Regions from separate parts of the Acidovorax sp. GW821-FHT09A11 genome, predicted to be linked through region 1. Evidence: predicted binding sites of a transcription regulator. Region 1 holds the regulator's gene; each other region holds the start of a gene.
What was found. The regulator FNR, encoded in region 1, switches genes on or off when oxygen is low (the NO sensors DNR and NnrR bind a similar motif). The targets are predictions, from matches to a motif close to TTGATNNNNATCAA.
Positions count from the first base shown of each region.

Region 2: the regulator FNR is predicted to act here: its motif matches at 1,360-1,373, upstream of AC07PV_RS24475 (type IV pili methyl-accepting chemotaxis transducer N-terminal domain-containing protein).
Region 3: the regulator FNR is predicted to act here: its motif matches at 1,478-1,491, upstream of ubiM (5-demethoxyubiquinol-8 5-hydroxylase UbiM).
Region 4: the regulator FNR is predicted to act here: its motif matches at 1,429-1,442, upstream of AC07PV_RS03850 (DUF2249 domain-containing protein).

Region 1 is NZ_JBWKPS010000002.1:384,015-387,186, forward strand. It holds gene hemN (oxygen-independent coproporphyrinogen III oxidase) at 1-994, opposite strand, end outside; gene fnr (fumarate/nitrate reduction transcriptional regulator Fnr) at 1,181-1,903, shown strand; gene AC07PV_RS05825 (hypothetical protein) at 1,969-2,262, opposite strand; gene AC07PV_RS05830 (FixH family protein) at 2,314-2,595, opposite strand; gene ccoG (cytochrome c oxidase accessory protein CcoG) at 2,668-3,172, opposite strand, start outside.
Region 2 is NZ_JBWKPS010000018.1:6,418-9,589, reverse strand. It holds gene AC07PV_RS24480 (hypothetical protein) at 1-384, shown strand, start outside; gene AC07PV_RS24475 (type IV pili methyl-accepting chemotaxis transducer N-terminal domain-containing protein) at 419-1,261, opposite strand; gene moaA (GTP 3',8-cyclase MoaA) at 1,428-2,567, shown strand; gene AC07PV_RS24465 (DUF6713 family protein) at 2,692-3,075, shown strand; gene mobA (molybdenum cofactor guanylyltransferase MobA) at 3,107-3,172, shown strand, end outside.
Region 3 is NZ_JBWKPS010000003.1:549,192-552,363, reverse strand. It holds gene ubiM (5-demethoxyubiquinol-8 5-hydroxylase UbiM) at 65-1,384, opposite strand; gene AC07PV_RS10120 (hypothetical protein) at 1,581-2,012, opposite strand; gene AC07PV_RS10115 (alpha/beta fold hydrolase) at 2,244-3,161, opposite strand.
Region 4 is NZ_JBWKPS010000001.1:840,964-844,135, forward strand. It holds gene AC07PV_RS03835 (2OG-Fe dioxygenase family protein) at 1-33, opposite strand, end outside; gene AC07PV_RS03840 (hypothetical protein) at 143-637, opposite strand; gene AC07PV_RS03845 (PilZ domain-containing protein) at 904-1,278, shown strand; gene AC07PV_RS03850 (DUF2249 domain-containing protein) at 1,501-1,794, shown strand; gene AC07PV_RS03855 (NnrS family protein) at 1,817-3,007, shown strand; gene AC07PV_RS03860 (helix-turn-helix transcriptional regulator) at 3,113-3,172, opposite strand, start outside.

The DNA of each region.
Region 1 (3,172 bases):
TGGCCGACACGCCCAGGCCGATCAGGTCGCAGTCGGGCTGGGTGCTGTAGCCCTGGAAGTTACGGTGCAGGCGGCCCTGCCGCTTGGCGACGGCCAGCGAGTCCTCCGGCAGCGCGAAGTGGTCCATCCCCACATACACATAGCCGGCGCCCATGAACGCGTCGAGCGAACGGGAGAGCATCGACACCTTGCCGGAGGCTGCGGGCAGTTCGGCGGAGAGGATGCGGCGCTGGGGCTTGAACCGCTCCGGCAGGTGGGCATAGGCATACAGCGCAATGCGATCAGGCCGCAACTGAACCACCTGCGCCAGCGTGCGGTCGAACGACTCCGGCGTCTGGCGCGGCAACCCGTAGATCAGGTCCACATTGATCGATTCGAAGCCGAGCGAGCGCGCGGATTCCACCAGCGAAAACACCTGTTCGGCGGGCTGGATGCGGTGCACCGCCTTCTGGACCTCGGGGTCAAAATCCTGCACGCCAAAACTCAGCCGGTTGAATCCAAGCTCCGCGAGCACGGCAAGCCGGTCGGCATTGACGGTACGGGGGTCCACCTCGATAGAGTACTCCCCGCCCGGCGCCAGGGTGAAGCTGCGCTGGAGCATCGCCATGAGTTCCCGCAAGCCATCGTCCGACAGGAAGGTGGGGGTGCCGCCGCCCAGGTGCAGCTGGCTCACCACCTGGCCCGTGCCGCAGTGCGCCGTGTGCAGATCGATCTCGCGGCTGAGATAGCGCAGATAGACTTCAGCCCGGTCGTGGTGCTTGGTGATGATCTTGTTGCAGGCGCAGTAGTAGCACAGCGACTCGCAAAAGGGGATGTGCACATACAGGGACAAGGGCAGCGCCTTGGTCAGGGTGCCCATGCGGCGCTGCTCGAGGGCGAGGGCGTAGTCCTCCTGGCCGAAGGCTTCCACAAACCGGTCGGCCGTCGGATAGGAGGTATAGCGGGGGCCTGGTACGTCAAAACGGCGCAGCAGGTCAGGCGAAACAGCGGTCATGGGGCGAATCCTTGCGTACACCTTGACTGTGCCGTAAGCTGCCCCCCATGTCCTTGACATGAATCAAGTGATGGAGTGGCCGGAACAGCGACAATTTGATGCATGTCAGTCGCCTGCCCGCCCTCCAAGAGACTCCCTCTTCGGCCATCGGGCGGTATGCTCGAAACCTAACTCCGCCCTGTGCCTATGAACCCGCTCACCATCAAAGTCGCCTGTTCCAATTGCAACCTGCGCGAGCTGTGCATGCCGGTGGGCCTGAGCGAAGAGCAACTGCACCGCATCGACGAGGTCGTTGCAGTTCGCCGCAAGGTGAAGCGCGGCGGCACGCTGTTTCGCAATGGTGAGTCGTTCACCTCGCTTTATGCCATCCGCACCGGCTTTTTCAAGACCTGCGTGGCCACCGAGGACGGGCGCGACCAGGTCACGGGGTTCCAGATGGCGGGCGAGATCATCGGCCTGGACGGCATCGTGAATGACCACCACACCTGCGATGCGGTGGCCCTGGAAGACGCCGAGGTCTGCGTCATGCCGTTTGACCGCATCGAGGAACTGTCCCGCGAGGTCACCGCGCTGCAGCACCACGTGCACAAGATCATGAGCCGCGAGATCGTGCGCGAACACGGCGTGATGCTGCTGCTGGGCAGCATGCGTGCCGAGGAGCGCCTGGCAGCGTTCCTGCTCAATCTGGTGCAGCGCCTGCACGCCCGCGGATTCTCGCAGTCCGAGCTGGTGCTGCGCATGACGCGCGAGGAGATCGGCAGCTACCTGGGCCTCAAGCTCGAGACCGTGAGCCGCACCTTCTCCAAGTTTGTGGAAGAAGGCATTGTCGAAGTCAAGCAGCGCCATGTCCGCATCCTCGAGACCGACGCGCTCAAGCGCATCGTGAACAACCAGTCCGCCTGCCACTGAGCAAGGCGAGCCAGGTCCGCCCGTCCCGGCAACGCCTTGCCACCGGAGCCCGGCCGGTGCGCTGTTCAAGGGCAGGATGATGTCTTTCGGCAATCATCAGGGCGCTCGCCTTCGGGCACGGGGCAGCGGTTGAGTTCAAAGGGCGACATTGCCAGCAGCGTGGTCAACGCGCTGGAGGCCATGGTGATGGCCCAGAACGCAAAGAACGCGAGCGTGTAGACGCCCTGGCGCGACAGGGCCAGCGGCTGCCCGAACCAATGCAGGTCCTGCGGGTCCACCATCGCAAAAACCAGCATCTCCATCGCGCCCGCCATCAGAAAGGCGGGCCATGCAATCCACATCAGGCGTTGCGTCCACATCGGGGTTGTCTCCTGGTAAGGCCGCGCAGACCCGCTGCTCGGCCAGGGGTTTCAGCGTGGCTGGTCCTGAACCGGTGTCGCCGCGTGGTTGCGGCCCTTCATGGCCGGGGCCAGGCTCTTCTCCGGAGCCTCCAGCGTCTTGTTGATTTCGATGCCCTGGCGGTAGTAGTCCTCGGCGACCACGGGGTCTGGCCGCGAAATCGCCAGCCACAGCGTGACAAAGCCCGCCACGATGACGATGGCAGGGCCGGCGATGATCAGCCAGACGTGGCCGAATTTCCACCAGGGCGCAGCGGTGGCGGGGGCGGAGCCGATGGCTGGATTGGATGGCATGGGTGCTTGCTCCTCAAAAATCTTCTCGGTCATACAACGTCCCCGGGGCCGTGCACCGGGGTGCACGTCGCCTCATCGGGGCACCAGGAATACGGACTTCTCGGTCACATGGGCCGCAGCGCCCACCGCCTGCACATCGAACTGCACGGCATGGGAGCCCGGGGGCGCGGAGCCATACGGTATCTGCAGGCGCACGGCCACCCACCGGGACTCCGCGGGGCCAATGTCCACCTCGGCTTCAGAGGCCACCTCCAGCCCGTCCAGGCCGCGGGCGCCGATGCGGTAGCGCTGGGGGCCTTCGGTGGCGTTCATGATCTGCAGGCGGTAGATATTCTCCAGCTTGCCGCCCGCCACGATGCGCGACAGGGCCGCGCGGTCGCGCACCACATCCACCTTGAGCGGCGTGCGGGTGACCAGGCTGGCCATCATGCCCACGCACAGTGCCACCAGCACGGCGGTGTAGATCAGCACGCGAGGCCGCAGGACGCGCCGCAGGATCTGCGACTGGCTCCAGCGCTGCGCCACGCCGTTCTGCGTGGAAAAGCGGATCAGCCCCCGGGGGTAGTGCATCTTGTCC
Region 2 (3,172 bases), on a different contig from region 1:
AACCGCATCGTGGCCTACACCGTGTTCAACCGTCTGGTCGAGGTGGACCGCCGCACCGACCGCCACCTGCGCGCGCCCCACACCAAGGTGGTGGACGGCTACCGCCGCATGGGCATTGCCTCCGCCATCTACCGCTGGTGGCTGGACTCGGGCCGCAGCCTCATGACCGGGGCACGCCAGTCCGCCGGGGCCCACGGCCTGTGGATGGCCCTGGCGCGCGACTATGAGCTGGCGGCGGTGCGCATCGACGCGCACAAACGCGTGCAGCGCCTGCCCCTGCCACCACCCCCGGGATTCTTCGACGCGCTGGACACCCGGCTGGTGCTGGTGGGGCGCGATTGCCGCCTGGCGGACTTCACGCAGCACGCGGCCTGCAGCGGCTGATGGGGGGCCGGATGGCCGGATTGCCCCCGGACGCTCAGCCCAGCACCTCGCGCAGGGCTGCCTCGTACAGGTTGGTGAGCTTGTCCATCACGCCCAGCAGGCGCTCGCTGGTGGTGGCCACGGCGTTGAGCCCCACGTCATCGGCCGGGCGGCGCAGGGCCGATTCAAAGAACAGCCACTGCGAGTCGGCCAGCTCCAGCTCGTTGCGGATGGCGGGGGTGGACACCGGCGCCGCCTTCAACGTCTGCAGTGCCTGGCGGAAGTCGGCGGCGTCGGAGGCCAGTTGCGCCTGCACCACCTTGGACTCCACCTTGGCCGCGTGCAGAAAGTAGTTCTTGGCCAGGCGCTGCGACAGCATGCGCTGGCGGCCCGCCAGGTTCACCAGCCGCGCGCTGGGGGCCTGCGCCAGCCTCTCGATCGACTCGGTCACGGCCTGGGAAACCAGCAGCGTGCGGTCGGCCTGGTCGGACGCCGCCACCACCAGCGCCGTCTGGGTGGCTGGCACGGCGGTCAACTGGTTGAGCAGGGCAAACTGCTTTTGCACTTCTTCCAGCTGGCGCCCCACGTCGGCCGGCCAGCGCCCCGACTGCAGGCCCCGCGCCAGTTCGCTGCTGCCCGACTGCACCATCTTGCGCGCCAGCCCCATCACATCCACCGCCGCCCCCGGCAGCACCTGCAGGTACTGCTGGCAATAGGCCTTGGCCATCCGCTGCGACAGGGCGCGGAACCAGCCCGCATAGTTGATGGCCCCCGACAGCCCTATCTGCGCCTGGGCACTGTGGCCCCAGGTGGGCAGCAGGATGCCCGCCGCCACCCATTGAACCGCCACGCGGCGCTGACATGGCAGGGCGTCGGCGAAGAACTCACGAACTGGCATGGGAATCCCCTGAAATCGGATGCCGTATTGTTGCAATGCAACATCCAGAGCGCCCTGCGCCATGTCAAAGGCGGGCCACGCCGCCGCCGGGGCAGAACTTGACCGCGATCAACTCCGCGCGCAGGGGCTTGCCCCTCCGCGGGGCCCCTTGCGGCAAAATCACCCCATGGCCGAACGTGTGATTCCCCTGGTGGACCAACGCATCGCCGCACTGGCGGCGCGGGTGCCCACGCACCCGGTGGCCCCCACGGGCCAACTCACCGACACCCGGGGCCGCCCGCTGCGCGACCTGCGCATCAGCGTGACGGACCGCTGCAACTTCCGCTGCAACTACTGCATGCCCAAGGAAGTGTTCGACAAGGACTACCCCTACCTGCCGCACGGTGCCTTGCTGAGCTTCGAGGAGATCACCCGGCTGGCGCGGCTGTTCCTGGCGCATGGCGTGCGCAAGATCCGCCTGACCGGCGGCGAGCCCCTGCTGCGCAAGAACCTGGAAGCGCTGGTGGCCCAGCTGGCCCAGCTGCGCACGGTGGACGGCCTGGCGCCCGACCTCACCCTCACCACCAACGGGTCGCTGCTGGCGCGCAAGGCCCAGGCCTTGAAGGATGCGGGCCTGAACCGCGTGACCGTGAGCCTGGACGGACTGGACGACACGATCTTTCGCCGCATGAACGATGTGGACTTTCCGGTGGCCGACGTGCTGGCGGGCATCGAAGCCGCGCACGCGGCGGGCCTGTCGCACATCAAGGTCAACATGGTGGTCAAGCGCGGCACCAACGACCATGAAATCTTGCCCATGGCGCGCCACTTTCGCGGCACTGGCACCACGCTGCGGTTCATTGAATACATGGACGTGGGCGCCACCAACGGCTGGCGCATGGACGAGGTGCTGCCCTCGGCCGAGCTGATCGAACGCCTGCGCGCCGAGCTGCCGCTGGTGCAGCTCGACCCCAGCAGCCCCGGCGAGACCGCCGAGCGCTGGGGCTATGCCAACGCACAAGGCCAGTACGACCCCGCCCTGGGCGAGGTGGGCGTGATCAGCAGCGTGACCCAGGCCTTCTGCCACGACTGCAACCGCGCGCGCCTGTCCACCGAAGGCAAGCTCTACCTGTGCCTGTTTGCCTCGGAGGGTTACGACCTGCGCACCCTGCTGCGCGGCGGCGCCAGCGACGAAGCGATCGCCTCGGCCATCGCCCCCATCTGGCAACAGCGCGGCGACCGCTATTCGGAGCTGCGCAGCAGCCTGCCGGCGGACACCACACAGGGTGGCGCGCGGCGGGTGGAGATGAGCTATATCGGCGGCTAGCGGTGGGGCCGGCCCCGTGCATCTCGGCCCTGCGGAGCCCCCGCCCCGCGCCATGGTCCGGGCGCCGACGGTTTTCAGGCACCATGGGTGGCCGCGGCCTTCACCTCTTGCCCACACCCACCCCATGCTCCTTCAATCCACGCACCGTGCACTGTTCCTGGCCAATGCCACCGTCCTGGTCACGCACCAGATCGACGCCGCGTACTGGCATGAGTGGGAGCTGTTCCACATTCCCGGCGGCAACCAGGTCAACCTGCTGCTCAACCTGCCCATCATTGCGCTGGTGCTGTATGCCCAGGCGCAGGTCGCCCGGGGCGACGGCCGTTCGGCCCTGGCCTTCTACAAGCTCATGCCCTGCCTGGGAGCCTTGACCGTGGCGATCCACGGCCTGTTTTTTGCCCTGGGGCACGGGGCGTTCGCGCAACCCGTGTCCCTGGGCCTGCTGGCCTGCACGGCCGTCCTTTCGTGCCTGCAACTGACCGCGCTGCGTGCCCGGCAGCCGCTGTAGCACCCTGCTTTTCACCCCATCGCCCACCCCCATGATCGAAACCCAAGACATCACCGGCCTCGTGCTCGCAGGCGGACGCGGCAGCCGCATGGGCGGC
Region 3 (3,172 bases), on a different contig from region 1:
CTTCCGCGCGTGGAAAGGGGGCGGCACCCGGTGGCGGCCGGCGGGCTGGCCGGGGGCGGACGTGTCACTGCCGTGCCAGGCGCCCCAGCAGCTCGGTCCACGCGGGCGGCTTGCCGGTGAGCTGCCCCACGATGGCCGCCTGCAGCGGTGGCAGGCGCCGGGCGCCCTGCAGCACCAGCTGGCGCAGCAGGCGGGGCAGGGGGCGGGCATCGGTGTACAGCCGCACGATGGCGTTCGTGCCTTCGTAGATCGGCCATGCGTGGTGGTGGTGTGCGCGTCCATAGCCGGACAGGATTGCGCTGTCTCCGATATCGCGGCCCTGGCCGCGCGCGGCCAGCAGGGCGGCGGTCAGGCGCTCCACGCCGGCCAGGCCCAGGTTGTAGCCGTGGGCCGTCACCGGGTGCATGCCCACGGCCGCGTCGCCCAGCAGCGCGCAGCGGTGGGCGGCAAAGCGATCCGCGTACACGGCCACCAGCGGGTAGGCGTGGCGTTCTCCGTCGAGCTGCATGGGCCCCAGGCGGTTGTCGAACTGCGCCTGCACCTGGGCGGCAAAGGCGTCGGCGGGCAACGCCATCAGCGTGGCGGCATCCGCAGCGCCTGCGGTGACCACGACCGAGCACAGGTGCGGGCTGCCGGCCGTGTCGGCCACGTCTGCGGCATCCACCGCATCCGGCAGGGGCAGGATGGCCAGCGTGCGTTCGTAGCCGAAACACTCGTGCGCCACGCCGCCATGGGGCCGGGCATGGCGCATGCGGCAGACGATCACGGTGCGGCCGAAGTCCGCCATGCGCGCGCCAATGCCCAGCTGGCGCCGCGTGGCCGAGAAGCGGCTGTCCGCCGCGACCAGCAAGGGCGCCTGCAGGCGCTGGGGTGAAGGGGCCTCCGCGTCCGGGGCCGTGTCTGTGGGGGCAGGCAGGCGGTACGCCAGCTCGGCATGCGTGGCCAGGGTGGCCACGCGCGTCACCTGGGCGCCGGTGACGATGCGCACGCCGGGCGTTTGCGCGGCCACCGCATAGGCGGTGCGGCGCAGCGCGTGGTTGGGGACGATGAAGCCCAGCGCCCCGTGGCCCGAGCGCTGGGCGTCGAGCTGCAGTGCGCTGCGCTGGCCGAGCGGCCCGTCATGCACCTGGGCCTCGCGGATGGCGCCGGTCTCGTGCGGCGCCAGTTGCGCCCAGGTGCCCAGCCGCTGGAGCGTGGCGCGGCTGGGGTGGGTCAGCGCGATCTCGCGGCCGTCGGGCGCGGGGGCGGCCAGCGCGGCCTGGGGCTGCTGCTCGACCACCGTGGCCGTGAAACCGGCGTGGGCCAGGGAAATGGCCAGCGACAGGCCCGCGGGCCCCGCGCCGACGATGAGGACATCGCTGTGGGAGGAGAAGGAGGAAGTCATGGCAGGAAAAGGCAGGAGGTGGACAGCCTGGTACGCACCCCCGCGACCGGAGGGGATCGCCTGCCATTGTGGATGCGCTCCGCGCGCCGGAGGTTGCCCTGCGTCAAGTGTGCGCGCAGGATATGCTATTAAATATATAGCTGTCGGCGCTGATGTATTCAGCGCTAGGGGCCCCAAAGACCCCAAGGCCCGTGGATCAGGCCCGGGCCGGCTTGCGCGGCGGGCGCTTGGCCGCTTTCTTCTTTCCGGCGCCGCCGGCAGGCTTGCCGCGCAGGTGCAGGCCCCAGGTGACCAGCAGCCACAGGTACGACGCCAGCACGCTGTAGGCCGCCACGGCCGCCAGCGACAGGGGCGGGGCGGTGATGGAGCGCGGATTGGCCATGGTTTCCAGCAGCTGGCGGGTGCCGGCGCCCAGCACGGCCTCGCGGCTGCCCGAACGGGCCATGCGCGCCGCCATGAAGATGAAGAACTCCATCAGCAGCGCGCCGATCAGGAAACACGCCAGCAGGGCCAGCAGGTGCGAGAACGCGCGGCGGTCGCCCTTGGCCAGGAAATAGAAGGCCGACACCAGCACCAGCGCGGGCAACAGCAGGGCCAGGGCGGGCCAGGCGGACAGGAGAGCGTGCATCGGAGACAACAGGTAGCGGCGTGGGGCCACCGGTGGCAGGCAGCACACCGGTGAATCATCGGCAAGAGCGGCCCTGGGGGCACGCACGACTGCGGATGATAGGCGCTGGCCGCGTCCTGTTCGCCTTGCGGCTGTAACTGTTGGCGACACCGCGCGGCGGTGCGCCGAGCCACCCCGCACCGCACGCTGCGCCGCGCGGCCCCCCGCCGGGCCCCCTGGCTCCCGGGCCCGTCAGCGTGGATGGCCCGGGCCCGCCACGAAATCGGCCACGGCCGCCAGCACGCCATCCTGCTGCAGGATCTTGCGGTGGCCCAGCCCTTCGGTGGCCAGCAGCGTGGCGCCCGGAATGTGGTCGCGGTAGGCCTCGCCATCGGCAAAGCGGTTGATGCGGTCGCCCCGGTCGTGCACCACCAGGGTGGGCAGCGCGATGCGCGGACCCACGGCCGGGGGCTCGAACTGGCGCATCAGGATGCCCTCGCGCGCCTCGATGCGCCGCTGCATGGAAGCGCGCGTGCGCTCCGACAGGCCGAACACCTGCGCGAACAGGCGCGTGTATTCGTGGGGCGACGCGGGCGGCGCCAGCAGCACCAGCCGCCCGGTGGCCAGGCCCCGGCTGGCCGCATGGGCCGCCGCGTTGGCCGCGAGCGAATGGGCTACCACGGCGCTGGGCGCCGAATCCTGCGCATGCAGGCGGGCGGTGGCGTATTCGATGGCGCGCGCGAACTGCGGCAGGTTGCTCACGCGGCCCCGGCTGCCGCCGTGCGCGGGCAGGTCCACCAGCACCGGGCGCAGGCCCCGCGCGGCCAGGGCGCCGGCCAGCGGCAGCATCTGGCGCGCGTGGCCGCCCCAGCCGTGCAGCAGCAGCACCGTGGGGCCGTGCGGCTGGGCCTGGGGCAGGTAAAGCGTGATCTCGGCGTCTTCGAACGGCCAGCGTTCCGTGCGCCAGTGGCCGGGCGGCACGGCGCTGCGGCCCGGTTTGCGCAGGGGCAGGGGCGTGCCGAAAAGGCGGTAGGCCGCGCGCACGGCCAGCGCGGGCCACAGGCGCTCGGTGGTGCCCAGCGCCACGCGCAGCAGGCGCATGCCGGGGTGTTCGCCATAGAAGCTGGACGTGGCCCGCAGGGCGGTGGAGGAGGAGGAAGGGGCGTTCATGGTGGGGCTCC
Region 4 (3,172 bases), on a different contig from region 1:
GGTGAAGGGGGGAGAAAAAGTGACTTGGGCCATAGAGGCCCGAGCTTAACCGCTGGTGCCGGCACCGCGTCTGCGATGGCGCAAACGCGGTGCAGCGCGGCGCGGCCTTGCAGGGAGGTGCGCCGCGCGGTCCGTCAGTCAGTCAGTCGCGGTGGCCATGTCCATGGCCCTTGCCATTGTTGCCGCGGCCCCGGTCATGGTCGCGGTCCTGCTTGCCGCCGTGACGATGGTCGTCATCCCACCGGCGGTCATCGCGGCCAGGGCCCCGGTGCGGAGGGCCACGGCGTGGTGGCGGCTCCTGCACGAAGTACACCGGCTGGCTGCACGCGTTGTAGCGCGCACAGTGCTTGCCCCAGTTCTTGGCATGGCCGGGCGGCACGTAGAGGTAGATCGGCGAGCGCGGCACCACGACCGCGGGGCGGTGGATGATGACCGGCTCGGCATACAGCAGCGGCGGCGGTGGCGCATTGCCGATGTTGATTCGGCCGTACACGCCGGGGGCCAGCTCGCCGCCCACCGTGGCATTGATGTAGGTCTGCGCATGCGCGCCGCCCGCCGCGGCGAGCAGCAGCGCGGCCGCCGCGCCAGACAGGAGGAGACGGATCGTGGACATCGTGGTCATGGTTGTGGTTTTCATCGGGAACTCCTTGCTTGTACCGCCCGGAACAGCACACGATGTGCGGCTGCGGTGCGCGGACCCTGATTTGTAACAAAGCCCGCCCTACCCTAAACCCGAATCCGCGCAAAAGATGTAAGCAAATGGCGACAGAACCAGGCTGCCCGCCGCCGCCCCACGCCGCCTGAAGCAGGTTCATCCGGCGGCCCGGCGTGCCCGGCAAATGCGTGCAGCCGCCGGGCTTGGAGTAGCATGTGCCACCACCCGCTTCGGTCCAGGAGACAGCGATGCCCCACGAACGCCGCCACTTTGTCCGCGTCGGCTTTGACGCGCCGGCCTTGCTGACCACGTCCACCGACGCCTTCAGCGTCCACGTGCAGGACCTTTCGCTCAAGGGCGCGCTGCTGGTGGCACCGGCGCAGGCGAACCTGCAGACCGGCATGCTGTGCCAGCTCACCATTCCCTTGGCCGAAACCGGCAACCACATCGCCATGTCCACCGAGGTCGCGCACGTGGAGGGGCTGCACACCGGTCTGCTGTGCCGCGGGATCGACCTGGACAGCGTGACCCACCTGCGCCGCCTGATCGAGCTGCAGCTGGGCGACCCCGCACTGCTTGAACGCGACCTGGGCGAGCTGACCGCGGCCTCCTCCCTTTCCTGAACAAGCGACGGCCCCCGGCGCCGAAGCCGGCCGGGCTTGCGGCGGGCGCAGGCACAGGCACAGGCAGGCCCCGCCCTTGACCGCGCCGTGCCTGCCCGGGCTCGGCATGGCGACGGCATTCATCACGGCATCCCTCACGGCATCCATTCATTGACACTCATCAATTGACGTTCCGGCGGGACGCGCCATAATAGATTCATAAAACATGAATCTTTAAGCACCATGCAAGACCAAGCAACCACCGCAGCCACCATCGACGTGCGCGCAATCGCCCCCCGCGAGCGCCATCCGTCCATTTTTCTCGCCTTTGGCAAGCTGGCTGCCGGGCAGGCCATGGACCTGGTCAACGACCACGATCCCCGGCCGCTGTACTACCAGTTCCAGGAAGAACTGCCGGGCCAGTTCACCTGGAGCTACCTGGAGAACGGGCCCGCGCAATGGCGCGTGCGCATCCAGAAACAACGCGCCCCGGGCCACGGCAGCGGGCAATGCTGCGGCGCCTGCGGCGGTGCGTAGCCCGGGCCGGGGCCCTACCGCCATGGCACTCCCTATCGGCATGGAAGAACCGCGCCCCGCCCCGTCCCGGCGGTTGGCCCTGTTCGCGCTCGGTTTCCGGCCGTTCTACCTGCTGGCAAGCGTGTTCGCAGCGCTGTCCGTTCCCTTGTGGGCGCTGCAGTTCTCCGGCGCGCTGGGCCGCCCCTATCTGGCGGGCCCGCTCTGGCATGCCCACGAGATGCTGTTCGGCTTCGCGCTGGCGGTCATCGTGGGCTTTCTCTTCACCGCCGGCCGCAACTGGACCAACCTTCCCACCCCGACGGGATGGCGCCTGGGTGCGCTGGCCGCCCTGTGGGTGGCGGGACGGATTCTGGTGCTCACACCCTTCGCAGCCACGGCCGCCGTGGTGAACGTGGCGTTTCCGCTGGCCGCGGCGGCCAGCCTGGGCATTGCGTTCTGGAAGGCGCGGAACCAGCGCAACTATTTCTTTGTGGCGCTGCTCCTGCTGCTGGGCGCCGCCATGCTGCTTTTCCATCTGTCGCAGCTGGGCGTCTTTCCCGTCCCCGCAGGGCTCGGCATCCGGATCGCGCTGGACGTGGTTCTTTTCATCCTGGCCGTCATGGGCGGGCGCGTGATCCCCATGTTCACCAACAACGGCGTGGCGGGTGCGCAAGCAACCCGGCGGCCTGCCGTGGAAAAGGCCGCGCTGGGATCGGTGCTGGCCCTGCTCGCCGCGGACGCCACGGGCCTGAGCGGATGGCCACTGGCCACCATCGCGGCATTCGCCTGTCTGGCTCACACCTGGCGCTGGGCGCTGTGGCAGCCCTGGACGGCGCTGCGCGTGCCGCTGGTCTGGGTGCTGCACATGGCCTATCTCTGGATTCCCGTGCACCTGCTGCTTCGCTGCCTGGGCGACCTGGGCCTGGCGGCCTCCTCCCTGGCCACCCACGCCCTGACGGTGGGCGCGGTGGGCGGTCTCATCATCGGAATGATGACGCGCACCGCGCGCGGCCACACGGGGCGGCCCCTGCGCGCGGACCGCTGCGACACCGCCTGCTACCTGCTGGTGCTGCTGGCCGCCGCCGTGCGTGTGGCGGTGCCGCTCGCCAGCCCCGCGCAGACGGTGCACGCCAGCCTGCTGTCCGCCGCCCTCTGGTCGGCAGGCTTTGCGCTGTACGCCGTGCGCTACTGGCCGGTGCTGTCCCGCCCACGGGCCGACGGCCATCCAGGGTAGCGGCCGTGCGCCGCGCCGCCGTCAAGGCCATCTCCACTCCGGCGCCAGCCCACCGGGTCCGTGGTGCGTGCGTGGGCGCGTGCGCGCGGCTGGCCGTGCCCTCCCTCATGCCGGTGCGAAGAGGTAGTCCTGCAGCTCCAGCCGGCTTTGCACGCCCAGCCGTGT